4 regions of the Neobacillus sp. FW104-15D2 genome follow, and region 4 is predicted to be linked to each of the others. Evidence: predicted binding sites of a transcription regulator. Region 4 holds the regulator's gene; each other region holds the start of a gene.
The links. Region 4 encodes Rex, which represses fermentation and respiration genes when NADH is low (regulators of the CRP and FNR family bind a similar motif). Its sites were predicted from a motif close to TTGTGAAATATTTCACAA; they were not measured.
Positions count from the first base shown of each region.

Region 1: AC3WR0_RS09470 (formate/nitrite transporter family protein) is a predicted target of Rex. The motif match lies at 1,467-1,484, and genes of this name have one in related genera.
Region 2: AC3WR0_RS12935 (TIGR04190 family B12-binding domain/radical SAM domain protein) is a predicted target of Rex. The motif match lies at 1,696-1,713, and genes of this name have one in related genera.
Region 3: AC3WR0_RS10705 (DUF6803 family protein) is a predicted target of Rex. The motif match lies at 1,769-1,786, and genes of this name have one in related genera.

Region 1 covers NZ_JBYTCJ010000009.1:105,212-108,709, forward strand. The annotation lists gene pepT (peptidase T) at 1-142, shown strand, start outside; gene AC3WR0_RS09465 (hypothetical protein) at 304-465, shown strand; gene AC3WR0_RS09470 (formate/nitrite transporter family protein) at 607-1,437, opposite strand; gene ilvE (branched-chain-amino-acid transaminase) at 1,840-2,745, shown strand; gene ilvD (dihydroxy-acid dehydratase) at 2,755-3,498, shown strand, end outside.
Region 2 covers NZ_JBYTCJ010000014.1:94,271-97,768, reverse strand. The annotation lists gene AC3WR0_RS12940 (glycoside hydrolase family 2 TIM barrel-domain containing protein) at 1-1,324, opposite strand, end outside; gene AC3WR0_RS12935 (TIGR04190 family B12-binding domain/radical SAM domain protein) at 1,827-3,498, shown strand, end outside.
Region 3 covers NZ_JBYTCJ010000011.1:39,613-43,110, reverse strand. The annotation lists gene AC3WR0_RS10715 (c-type cytochrome) at 1-577, opposite strand, end outside; gene AC3WR0_RS10710 (PCYCGC motif-containing (lipo)protein) at 588-1,034, opposite strand; gene AC3WR0_RS10705 (DUF6803 family protein) at 1,194-1,691, opposite strand; gene efp (elongation factor P) at 1,872-2,429, opposite strand; gene AC3WR0_RS10695 (M24 family metallopeptidase) at 2,454-3,498, opposite strand, start outside.
Region 4 covers NZ_JBYTCJ010000049.1:15,703-19,200, reverse strand. The annotation lists gene AC3WR0_RS24360 (ABC-F family ATP-binding cassette domain-containing protein) at 1-962, opposite strand, end outside; gene moaC (cyclic pyranopterin monophosphate synthase MoaC) at 1,183-1,674, shown strand; gene AC3WR0_RS24350 (redox-sensing transcriptional repressor Rex) at 1,701-2,354, shown strand; gene AC3WR0_RS24345 (YdiK family protein) at 2,547-2,747, opposite strand; gene AC3WR0_RS24340 (CPBP family intramembrane glutamic endopeptidase) at 2,744-3,478, opposite strand.

The sequences.
Region 1 (3,498 bases), on a different contig from region 4:
CTATATGGGCCTTCCAACACCAAACATATTTACCGGTGGTGAAAACTATCACGGTAAATATGAATTCATTTCTGTAGATAACATGCTAAAAGCTGTAAATGTTATAATCGGAATTGCTGAGCTGTTCGAACAAAAAGCGTAAAAGATACAGGCCGCCCCTATTGCTGGGACGGCTTTTTTTGTGTTCTGTTTTTAATATAAGGCAAGTTAATGAACTATTTTTGAATTATGTGTAGTTTCTTTGGACTTGGAGATATTGGAGGGTAAGAAGAGACTTCGGATATATCATAAGGAGGCATTATTATGAGTATGGACCAATATAAATTAGGTCATGTCAGACTTGCCCTAAACAAACTAATAAACGGACTTGAATTAGAGAATAGCGATGCACAGAGGGAGGTTGCTTTCGTATTGTCATCAGCATTATGGACCGTTGAAAAGCTTGAACTGGTACGTAAGTCTTAAAATAGCACCTTTATAGACTTTCACTTACTTTAGAAGAACCTTGTCCAGCTTCTGAAAAGAAATACTTAACTTCTAAAGAGTAATGCAGAACTCTTACTTCGGAAAGAGAAAAGCCCTTCTCTATGAAAGGCTCTTTAATGATTACATTCCTTCTGTCTTTTTTAAGGGAAACGGATATTGAGGAATTTTTGCACCTTTTTTCGTTTCGCTTTTCCTAAAAGCAAGCCAATAAGCGAGCCCCACAAAAATACTTCCGCCGACTGCATTTCCTAAGAAGACAGGTATGAAGTTGTACAGGTAATCGTTCCAGGTAAAATGACCTGCGAAAATAGCTGCTGGAATGACAAACATATTGGCGACAACGTGCTGAAAACCAATTGCGACAAAAGTCATGGTAGGAAACAAAATTCCTGCAATTTTCCCCATTATATCTTCTGCTCCGTAAGACAGCCAAACAGCCAGGGCTACAAGCCAATTACAGCCAATTCCTGATAAAAAGGCCTGCATAAAGTTTGCTTCGAGTTTATGCTGAGCAATACTGACTGTCTTCTCCAAAAACGGTCCCGTTTCTGTCAGCCCTGCCAAATGTCCGAAAACATAGGCAACAAAAATGGCCCCGATAAAGTTACTGGCAGTTATAACAAACCAGTTCTTTATGACCTCTCCAGATCCAATCTTTGCAGCAAAACGAGCTAAAGGCACCGCCATCATGTTTCCCGTTAACAGTTCTCCCTCAGCCAGGAGCGTAAGAATTAATCCAATGGGAAAAACGGATGCCCCTATTAAACTCCCCAAGCCTTCTATAGGTCCCTCCAATCCGGCTGTCACTCTTATAAAAAGCAGATATCCAAGAGCAATGAAGGCACCTGCTTCAAAGCCAAGAATAAATTTTTCACGGAAAGGATATTTCACTTTTTTCACACCAATATCAATAGTAGCTGACATTACTTCCTCAGGTTTCTTGAAGGCCATACTCTCTCAAGTCCTCTCACTTTCATAATTTGTGAAGTTCTTCACATGTTTACATGCCTATTTTACCGCATTACCCCTTTTCAATCGTGTGAACATTTTTCTACCTTTTATAAAACGCTTACATTTTTTCCTCCAAAAAAAATTTTTTTTGGACTGTTTCCTAACCTGACAACAATGTAAACGCTATCATTCATTTCAGACTGTTTTGAATTATCAGATTATATGTTGACCGCATTTTTGAATGGTTGTATTATTAACGACAATAAGAAAAACATCCATTAACCTTGAAGCCTTTTTCCATGACTTCGGTATAAAAAGATATGGACAACAAGGCTGTTATTTTAAACTTTTATTTTAATCCTTTAAAGCTGTTATTTATTAAAGATTGGAGTTGTTTCAACAATGACAAGTCAGTGGATTTTTCTTGGCGGTAAATTCGTCAGGAAAGAAGACGCAGTAGTATCGGTGTATGATCACGGTTTTTTGTACGGAGATGGGGTTTTTGAAGGTATTCGTGTTTACAGCGGAAATGTTTTCAGACTTGATGCCCATGTTAAACGGCTGTATGAATCCGCCCAGTCTATCAGGCTCCAGATTCCCTACACGAAGGATGAAATGAACCAAATTATCGTCGATACTGTCACGAAAAACAACCTCCAGAGTGCCTACATCCGTGTCGTTGTTTCAAGGGGAGCCGGAAATTTAGGCCTTGATCCTTCTTCCTGTTCTCAGCCTCGTGTAATCGTTATTGCTGAGGAACTGGCTCTTTATCCAAAAGAAATCTATGAACGCGGGCTAAAAATTGCTTCAGTCGCAACCAGACGAAATCGACCGGATGTTCTTAGCCCACAGGTAAAATCCCTAAACTATTTAAATAATATCCTCGTAAAACTCGAAGCCAACCAGGCTGGCGTGGATGAGGCTTTAATGCTGAATGATCAGGGCTATGTTACAGAAGGCTCTGCAGATAATATTTTTATTGTTAAAAGCGGAGTTATCCTTACTCCTCCTGTATATCTTGGAGCCCTGGAAGGGATTACCCGTAACGCTATTATCGATATTGCACGTGATAAGGGCTACGAATTAAGGGAATCACCATTTACACGCCATGATGTTTATGTGGCAGATGAGGTTTTCTTAACTGGTACCGCAGTAGAGGTAATCGCGGTTATCGAAGCAGATGGACGAAAAATAAATGACGGCCTGCCAGGCCCAATTACAACTCATCTGTTGGAGGAATTCAGAAAGGCTGTTGTAACAGATGGAGTATCTTGCTACCCTCCAAAAACACAGGCCGTTTACAGTTAGGAGGACCATATGAGAAGTGACATGATAAAAAAAGGCATGGACCGTGCACCACACCGAAGCCTTTTATATGCAACAGGAGTAAAAGTTAAAGATCTTGAAAAGCCTTTTATCGGAGTATGCAATTCATACATTGATATTATTCCAGGCCACCGTCATCTGAATAAATTCGGAGAAATAGTCAAGGAAGCGATTCGCGAAGCCGGCGGTATCCCTTTTGAGTTTAATACAATCGGTGTAGATGACGGAATTGCAATGGGCCATATCGGCATGCGTTATTCCCTCCCAAGCAGGGAGATTATTGCTGACAGTGCTGAAACAGTTATTAATGCCCATTGGTTTGATGGGGTCTTCTATATTCCAAACTGTGATAAAATCACGCCTGGAATGCTGATGGCTGCTGCCCGCACCAATGTTCCTTCTGTCTTTGTATCAGGTGGTCCAATGGAAGCCGGAATGTCTCCATCAGGAAAGCCCCTCTCCCTTGTATCTGTTTTTGAAGGAGTGGGTGCCTATAACCAGGGCTCCATTTCCCAAAAGGAACTGCTCGAACTTGAAACACATGCTTGCCCAACTTGCGGATCCTGTTCAGGAATGTTCACTGCAAATTCGATGAACTGCCTAATGGAGGTTCTTGGCTTAACAGTTCCAGGCAATGGAACGATTGTTGCCACCTCCGAAGAAAGGCATGAACTTATACGACAGGCAGCAAGGCATTTAATCGAATTAGTCAAAAAAGATATCAAGCCGCGGGAC
Region 2 (3,498 bases), on a different contig from region 4:
AATAAAGACCATATTCGTCCGCTAAATCAAGCCATCTTTGATCATTTGGATAGTGAGAAGTACGAACGGCATTGATATTAAACTGTTTCATTAATTTAACATCCTGTATCATACTTTCCATGGAAATTGTTTTACCATTGTCCGGATCAATTTCATGGCGATTAACCCCTTTAAACACAATTGGTTTGCCATTAATCAACATTTGTCCATTTTTCAATTCAAACTCTCTAAAACCAACTTTAGAACTTTCTGTTTCAAGGAGTTTTCCATTACTGTCTTTTAGGCTGATAACAAGCTTATAAAGGTTTGGCTGCTCAGCCGACCATTTTAAAGGGTTACTAATAGCCTGTTCAAGATTAACTTCGGCTTCCTCTTTTCCATTAAACTGAACTTCTTTTGTTATGGGTTCCTTTAAAATGGGCTTATTATTAGCATCATACAACTTCGCCTCTACTGAAACAGGCTTTGAGTTATCTTTTTGGTAATTATGGATTTTTGTTTTTACACTTAACTCAGCATCTTTGTACTGGTCATCTAAATTTGTTTCGACCTTATAATCCCGTACATGTACAGATGGTGTTGAATAGAGGTAGACATCACGGAAGATACCGCTCAGCCTAATCATATCCTGGTCTTCCAGCCAGCTTCCATCTGACCATCTATAAACTTGAACGGCAATGGAATTCTCGCCTTTTTTAATATATTCGGTAATATCAAAGTCCTTTGGAGCAAAACTGTCTTCGCTGTATCCTACCTTTTTTCCATTGACCCATAAATAAAAAGCGGAGCTTACCCCCTGGAAAGAAATAAAAACTTTGTCACCCTTCCAGTTGCCAGGTACTGTAAATGTCCGTTTGTAAGAACCAACTGGATTATCTATAGTAGGAACGGCAGGCGGTACTGGTTTTTCAACCCCAGTCCAAGGATAAGTAATATTGGTATAAATTGGGTGGTCATAGCCCTTTACTTCCCAGTTGCTTGGTACATCAATCTTATCCCACGAGGTAACATCAAAATCGTCTTTATAAAAATCATTTGGGCGTAAAGAAGGATTTTTAACCAAGTTAAATCGCCATTTACCATTTAAGGTTTTATATCGTTCGGATTTTTCCCTATTCCCAACCAGCGCTGACTTTTCATCATTGTAAGGCATTAAGGTCGCATGTACCGGTTCCCTGTTCACTTGGAAGATTTCGGGATGGTTATTCCATTCTTCATTAGAAAAATCCGTTTCTGCAAACCCTTTCAAATTTGATAAACTCAAGAGTAATATGGTAGATGCGGCTAAAGATGCCCATTTCCTTTTTCGAAATTTCCTTTTCAAGTTAACCCCTCCTTGTATTTCACAATTAATAAAAATCCCCTTCCCTCCTCCTGGCATTTTATATAGATTTATTTCGTCTCTAGAAGTATTTTTCCTTGGGCTGTTTTTCCTATTTATATAAATACAGGAAAAATTATCTAATTATAAAATGACATCCCTTTTAAAAATTGCTATTTACTAGGTATTAGGTTGGAAAGTAAATTGAAATGTATCCATTAATAAAAATCAGTAATACAATTTTGTATATATTTTCCTAATTATTATTTAGAGAACAGAATAAGCAAAACAGGAATTGTCATTCAAATGTCACTTTTTTTGGATTTATTTACTGTAAAATAAATAATGCGAAAGAACTATTTTCGCAAAAACATATGTGAATATACTCACATATTCTTTTTGTCTTTTATCTGAACTCTTTTACAATTTAAAATCGGACATTCAATTTTAAACATATATAAACACATAGGGCATTAAAAAATGCTGTTCGAAGGAGAAATGCCTAATGATGTATGACCTCGTTTTTCTGCATGCTCCAAGCGTCTATGATTTTAGAAAAAATTCATTACTTGCTGGTCCTATAAGTGATGTGGTTCCCTCATCTCCTGTTTTTGAGATGTATCCAATAGGAATAACAAGCATTGCCGATTATCTTGAACGCTACGGTCTCCGTGTAAAAATTATCAACCTTGCAAATCGAATGCTGATGAATCAGAATTTCGATGTTGAAAAAAAGTTAAAAAAGATTAAAACCAAAGCGTTTGGGATTGATCTTCATTGGCTTCCCCATGCGCATGGCAGTATTGAAATTGCCAGGATTATTAAAAAACTCCATCCTGAAACCCCTGTGATTTTTGGTGGCCTGTCCGCTACCTATTACCACAAGGAATTAATAGAATATCCCTTTATTGACTTTGTCATGAGAGGAGATTCGACTGAGAAGCTTATGCTTCTATTATTAAATAAGCTTGAAACAGGAGAAACTCACTACGAAGAGATTCCCAACCTTACGTGGAAAAAGGACAATAAACCAGGTTTTAATCCCCTTACTTATGTTCCGGATAATTTAGATGACCTTGATGTTCCCGGGTACAGATATACAATTAAATCCGTCTTCAAATATAAAAATTTCCTTGACCCTCTCCCCTATAACGGCTGGCTTCAATATCCTAACACTGCACTGCTGACCGCACGCGGCTGCACACAAAACTGTCTCATATGCGGTGGATCGAAGGAAGCCTATTTGCAAAATTGCGGCCGTAAGTCTCTCGCATTAAGGTCGCCCGCAAAGCTTGCTGAGGATATCCAGTTTATTCAGCGTTTCAGCCGTGCACCCATCTTCATTCTTCATGATATCCGCCAAGGCGGACCAGAGTATGTAAACGAATTTTTTTCGCTATTAAAAAATATGAAACTCAAAAATGAAATCGTATTTGAATTATTCCAATATGCAGATGAAGAGTTTTTTAGGCAATTACATGAAGCAGTTCCCAAGTATAGCATTGAGATTACACTCGAAACACATGACGAAAAGCTGAGAAAGCTAAACGGAAAGTTCCACTGTACAAATGATAAGGTAATAGATACTTTGAATTTCGCCTTAAAGCATGACTGTAAAAAAATTGATCTTTTTTTCATGGTGGGAATTCCCGGGCAAACCTATCAAAGTGCTTTAGAAAATATTGATTTCTGTGAAACTATTCATCTAAACTGCAATAAGGATTCACGACTATTTTATTTCGTTGCCCCTCTCGCCCCCTTTCTCGATCCTGCCAGCCCTGCCTTTGAAAATCCTGAAAAATACGGCTATAAACGGTTTTGTTATACACTTGAAGACCACCGTGCGGCCATTGCCCAGCCTTCCTGGAAACATATGCTCAGCTATGAAACAAATGAGATGACCAGGGATGATATTGTTAGCGCCACCTATGATGCCGCCAGCAAACTAAATAAGTTTAAACTGCAGTACAGACTAATTGATCGTGAAGGATATCTGGATATAGATTCTAAGATTCAAAGATCCATAGAGTACATTGAAAAAATTGACCAGCTTCTATCCCTTTCACCGGAGCACCATTCGGAAGAGCTTTTGAAAATCAAAAAGGAAATAGAAGAACTAAATCGGCACAGCATATGCGGTAAAAATGAATTGAAATGGGAAGTACAGAAAAACTATG
Region 3 (3,498 bases), on a different contig from region 4:
CACCTTTAAGAGAGGGGCCCATTCTGGTTTCTTCTCTTCCATAGGCAGTGCTAATCCAAATTTGTCTGTCAGTCGTGTATTTAAGATATTGCGGATTCGAGAGAACTGTCCCCATTTTGTCTCTCCCTGCACCATTTTCACCATGGCAGCTCATGCAATATAGACCATAAACCCTCTTTCCATTTTCGGCATCACCAGAAATGGATGCAGGTACCTTTAATTTTAATTCATCTTTCTGCCAATCTCTCATATAGGCAACCAGGTTTTTCAAATCCTTCTCAGATACACTTTGCTGATAGGCAGGCATAGCTGTTCCTTCCCTGCCGAACTTCACGTAATTATACAAGTCCTTATTGGAGACCGAGCTCAGGAAATGCTGGTTATTGATGGCAGTACCTGTTTTAGCACCCTCCCCCTTCCCTGTATCTCCATGACATACAAAGCATTGCTGTTTATATATTTGCTCACCTGCGCTTATCGCCTTGTCGTTTTTGTTATCTTTTAAACTATTATTATTAATGATAAAAACAATCCCTACTATTATCAGAATATATATGCCGATTAGTAGTTTTTTCATGGGAATCCCCTTACTTTGGATCCGGCGTTGGAGTTGGTTCACCAAAGTCCTTATATTTTTCTTTTATTAAATGGTTAATTTCCTTTAGGCTTTTACCGTCTTGTTTCATTTTTACCGCCTCCCGGGCGATATCGATACAAACGTCTCACGATATACTCATAGAGTCCCATTCTTCTACTGCGTTTCCTGGACCCAGCTTATCTACATAACAATCTAAATTACTTTCATGCCCCTGCTCCTTATAACAACCGCAATAGCAAGGCACTGAAGCAAGAACTTGTGGATATTTGGAAGCCATTATATAGGTTTCCTGTACTTTTTCAGTGGAGTTAAGAACATAATCTGGCAATGGCTTATGCTTTTTATCAAGCACTAACTTTTCCTTATTTGAGCTGCATCCCGACGCAACCCCTGCTAAAAGCAGAGCGGAAAGCAGCACAGAAGTGATTCTTTTCATTTCTGTCACCCCTTTCAATCCTTTACTCTTTCAATTTCTCATTTATTTTAGCAAAAAAAAGCAAGGTAAATATTGTATAAATCTTACTATTTAGTGAATGAAATTTAATTACTCGCTTCCATTTAATTAAAGCCGGAAAAAATATTTCCCGGCCAATTCTTACATTTTCATATTCATCATGTCATTCCCGCTATGGGAACCCAGACTTGGATCAACCATACCGAAAATCATCGCAACATGAGCTACTACAAGAAAGAGCCCAACAAAGAAGACGTGCATTTTAAGTTTTTGTTCTTCTGTTTTGTTTTTTCCGATGAGTCCCATGTCAAGTAGTGCCATGCCAAGCAAAGGAACGATACCGAGCAAATAAAAGGTCACAGCAACAACGTCAATCCAGCCTTTCCATTCTCCGTTTACAGTTAGTGGAATAAAAGCGGTTTTCATTAGGTAAATAAAGATACCAGTAAAATAAAGGCCAACAAAGATACTGCACATTCTATTTAGCTTTCTCATCCAGCCGTTCATATCTCTTGTGAAAAGAATTGCAAGTTCTGTAATAGCAATTGTTTCTGCCATGATCACTGGTACTGCCATAAAAATAATTAAATTCCACGGTTGGTTGTCAGCCAGCAATCCCATATAGTGGGTCATATTCATTGCGATCGACTCCTTTATTTTGATACCTTAAGAATAAAAAAAATGTGTGCAGAAACTTTGCAGAAAGTATGTAAATATTGTTAAACCCTTCACAAGAAGAAAGGCAGACCCGCCTGTTAAACAAAAAAAGCCCCTATTGCGCAGTGAGCACAATAGGGGCTTTTAAAAAATAAATATTAATTACGCACGAGATACATAGCTGCTATCTGTTGTATTGATAATGAGACGGTCGCCTTGATTGATGAAGAAAGGAACCTGAACAGAAAGACCTGTTTCCAAAATAGCAGGCTTTGTTCCACCGGAAGCTGTATCACCTTTGATACCTGGTTCAGTTTCTGTTACTTCAAGTTCAACAGTATTAGGAAGTTCCACTCCCAGATTTTCTCCTTGGAACAACATGATCGATACTTCCATGTTTTCTTTCAGGAATTTCAGTTCATGCTCAAGAGCCGTTGATGGGATTTCAATTTGCTCGTAAGATTCATTGTCCATGAATACATGCTGGTCACCACTAGCATATAGGTATTGCATTCTGCGGTTATCGATTTGCGCTTTTGCTACTTTTTCACCGGCACGGAAAGTCTTTTCCTGAATAGCACCTGTACGAAGGTTACGAAGCTTCGAGCGAACAAAAGCAGCTCCTTTTCCTGGCTTTACGTGTTGAAAATCGATAACTCGCCAGATTCCATTATCTACTTCAATTGTTAATCCTGTACGAAAGTCATTAACAGAAATCATGTTAAAAATCCTCCTAGTAATTCATTACAAAATGATGAGTTCTTTAGTTGAGTGAGTCAGTGCGTCATTGCTATCCAAAGTAATCAGAGTATCATCTTCAATACGCACCCCGCCAAGTCCAGGAACATAAATTCCCGGCTCAACTGTAACAACCATTCCAGGTTCAAGGACTATGTCTGATTTAAACGAAAGGGCAGGCCCTTCATGGACTTCCAAACCGATGCCATGTCCAGTAGAATGTCCGAAGTATTCCCCATAACCTTTTTCAGTAATCAGATTTCTGGTTAATGCGTCAGCTTCTTTACCGGTCATTCCTGGTTTGATTCCCGCCATTCCACGAAGCTGGGCTTCAAGGACAATGTCGTAAATTTCCTTCAGTTTTGCATCAGGCTGGCCAACTGCAACAGTTCTGGTGATATCAGATACATACCCCTTATAATAGGCTCCGTAATCCAATGTCACAAAATCTCCTGTTTCAATCACTTTATCACTGGCGACACCGTGAGGCAGAGCAGAACGGTATCCAGATGCAACAATGATATCAAAAGAAGAGGATGTGGCACCCGCTTTTCTCATAAAAAACTCTAATTCATTCGAAACTTCAAGTTCCGTTTTTCCTGGACGAATAAAGTCAAGGATATATTTAAATGCAGCATCAGCAATGTCAGCTGCTTCCTTTAATATCTTAATCTCTGGTTCCGTCTTAATCAAGCGTAACTTTTCAATAACGCCTGAAACAGCAACAAGCTCAGCTTCAACAGCATTTTCAAACATCTTAAATGAAGAAAATGTCAGATGGTCTTCTTCAAAGCCAAGTTTAGTAATACCTAGTTTTTTTGCCTGTACTCCTACCTCTTCAGGAATAGTTCCTGTGTGTTTTACAATCTCATAGCCTTCGCACTGCTTGGAGGCCTGTTCTATGTATCGGAAGTCTGTAATGAACTGTGCTCCTTCTCCACTTATCAAAACCACACCTGCAGAACCTGTAAAGCCTGTCATAAAGCGTCTGTTATAGGCACTGGTGATTAGTAATCCGTCAATACCCCGTTTCGAGAATTCAGAACGTAAT
Region 4 (3,498 bases):
TCAAAAGAAAAAGCTGCAGACTTTTCATCACCTAAAGGCCTGTCCATTCTATCCATTCTTTCGAGTGTTTTTCGGCGGCTCTGCGCTCTTTTCGTGGTGGAAGCACGCGCAAGGTTTCTTTGAATGAAATCCTGAAGCTTAGAAATTTCATCCTGCTGCTTTTCATATTGCTTTATGTCCCGTTCAAGGTTCTCCGCTTTTTGTTTTAAATAAGAACTATAGTTTCCGGGAAATCTTTGAATCTGGCGGCGGGAAAGCTCATAAACCTGATTAACCACCTTATCAAGGAAATAACGGTCATGGGAAACAATCAGAATGGCTCCTTCATAGCCCTGAAGATATTGCTCAAGCCAAGTTAAAGTATCAATGTCAAGATGGTTGGTAGGTTCGTCCAGTATTAAAATATCCGGCTTTTTTAATAATAGCTTACCAAGTGCCAATCTTGTTTTTTGGCCACCGCTTAATGAAGAGACAGTAGTAGAGTGGTCAAAGGATTGGAAATTAAGCCCATGCAGGACAGATCGAATATCGGCTTCATATTGATAGCCTCCAAGTTCCTTGAACTTCACCTGTAAAGAGTCATATTCCCGCAAAATTCTTTCATATCGGTCAGAGTCTGAGAATGCATCGGGGTCAGACATCTTGACCTCCAGCTCGCGTATGGTTTTCTCCATTTTACGAAGATCCTCAAAAACTGACAGCATTTCTTCCCAAATGGATAAATTGGATTCAAGTCCAGTATTCTGTGCCAAGTACCCAATCGTGGCATCCTTTGGTTTTATAATTTCACCACCGTCATAGGAAAGGTGGCCGGCGATAATCTTTAACAGTGTAGATTTTCCTGCTCCGTTCCGTCCTACCAAAGCAACACGGTCCCTGGTTTGCAGTTCCAGTTTTATATTCGATAAAATAAGCTCAGCGCCATAGTTTTTTTCCAGCTGATTAACCTGTAATAAAATCATTTTATTCACCTCAGTACTTACGATAAGTTTAACCGATTAGAGGTACACCGGCAATAAAGTGAATCATGCAAAAGGAATTTAAAAGAATGGAAGCGAAAATATTAAGCAGATTAATATATAAAAACAATAAAAACCAAATAAACATATGTGAAGAATAATACAAAGTTCACACACAATATGGGAAAAATAGTGTATTATTTTGATGAGAGGGGTTTTTATAATGGCTGAATTTACACATTTTAATGATGAAGGCAGGGCAAAAATGGTCGATGTCAGCAGTAAGCCGGAAACAGCACGAACTGCACATGCCCACTCGAGTATAAAAGTTAGCAGAGAAATCTATAACAAGATTACCAACCAGGAAATGAAAAAAGGCGATGTGCTGGCTGTAGCCCAGGTAGCAGCTGTTATGTCAGCCAAAAAAACATGGGACATCATCCCTATGTGCCACCCTATTTCGCTTACAGGTGTAAATGTAACCTTTTCATGGGAAGAGGAAGGCCAGGATGAGTATAAATTAAATATTTCTGCGGCAGTGAAAACAAAGGGACAAACAGGTGTTGAAATGGAAGCGTTAACAGCCGCCTCTGTGTGTGCACTGACCGTTTATGATATGTGCAAAGCAGTTGATAAAGGGATGGTCATTGGGCCAACTTATCTGGTTGAAAAAACCGGAGGGAAGAATGGCGATTTCAAAAGAACGGAACTATAATTCATTAGAGGAGAGAGGAAAGAAACATGAGCAATGAGACCATAAAAATACCACAGGCAACGGCCAAAAGACTGCCGCTCTATTATCGCTTTCTCAATCATCTCCATACATCAGGAAAGCAGAGGGTGTCTTCAGCAGAATTGAGTGACGCAGTAAAAGTTGATTCAGCCACTATTCGACGGGATTTTTCTTATTTTGGAGCGCTCGGAAAAAAGGGGTATGGCTATAATGTTAATTACTTATTGACCTTCTTTAGAAAAACACTGGATCAGGATGAATTGACAAAAGTCGCACTTATTGGTGTCGGAAATTTGGGAACGGCTTTATTGAATTATAATTTCTTGAAAAATAACAACACCAAAATTCAAATTGGCTTTGATATTAGCCCCGAAAGAGTGGGTTCCAAAATTGGTGATGTTCCCGTCTACCATATGGATGACATTGAAAAATACCTAAAATCTGAAAAAATACAAATTGTGATCTTAACCGTTCCCGCTCCTGCAGCCCAGCCGGTAACAGACAGACTTATTAAGGCAGACGTTAAAGGGATTTTAAACTTTACACCTGCCCGTTTGCACGTGCCGCCTACAATAAGAGTGCACCATATAGACCTTGCTGTTGAGCTGCAATCATTAATATACTTTCTGAAGCATTATCCTTCAGAAGAAGAAGCACTTTAAAAAAGGCGATAAACTTATTTTTAGATTTTCGCTCCAAGACACTCGCTTTCCGCGAGCGGTTCGGCAAACTTCAGCTCCTGTGGGGTCCACCTGATCCAATTTTCCCGCTGGAGTCTCCTTTCATGCGTTACAATCAGCGCTGCTTTTTTAACACAGCCTAAAAAATAAAAAGGTGAGTTCCAATTCCGGAACTCACCTTTTTGTATGCTTTTTAATCCTAAAATGAAAACCTACCATCTTAAGGCCTGAGGCTACATCAAATGTGGCCAGCAGAACAAGCAGGTAGGTAAAAAATCCCCATCCATCGTCCTGAACATCCTGAATGGCAAAATAAGTGAACAGAACGCCGAGCAGGAAATAAATGATGCCCGAAAACAAAGGTGACTGTCTCATAAAAATCCTCCAATAAAGCTTTGAATTTTGTCAGCGTCCTGCATCATTCTTTCGATTTGGTCTTTATAAACAGATTGGACTAATACGACAAAAGTATTCATCGCCACGTGAGCGAACATGGATACAAAGATATTTTTCGTTCTGACATATAGAAAAGCAAAGGTAAATCCCATTGAAGCGTACAGTAAAATGTGAACCGGCTCCATATGGGCAAGCGCAAAGACGACAGAACTAATCAAAGCGGATATGAAAAAGTTAAAGCGCTTATATAAGCTGCCAAAGATAATTTTTCGAAACACTATCTCCTCAAGGATAGGTCCGATAATGGAACTGATAACCAACACTAAAGGAAAAGCCTGAATTAATTTTAAAATAGCCTGGGTGTTTTCAGATCCCATATTAATTCCCAGAAGTCTTTCAATGCTTGCGGCAATTGATTGGGCAAAAAGAGCAAGAAAAACACCGCCGATAGCCCATGCCACCGAGCTGCCGACAGAAGTACGGCCTCGGGCAAATTCAGGCGACATTCTTTCTTTTCGCAATAAAAACAATGTAATTAAAAAGGCAGCTGTAAAGCTTATAAGCAGCCAATACGGTATAGCAAGCCGCTGCGATTCTAAAGTACTGTTACCCGAAGCTTCGAGTATATGGGTGACAAGCGGAATTCCGACGAAACTCGACAGCTGCATGGCGATATATACAATTAAAATAATCCAATATTCCTTTTTCAATATATAATCTCCCTTTCAGG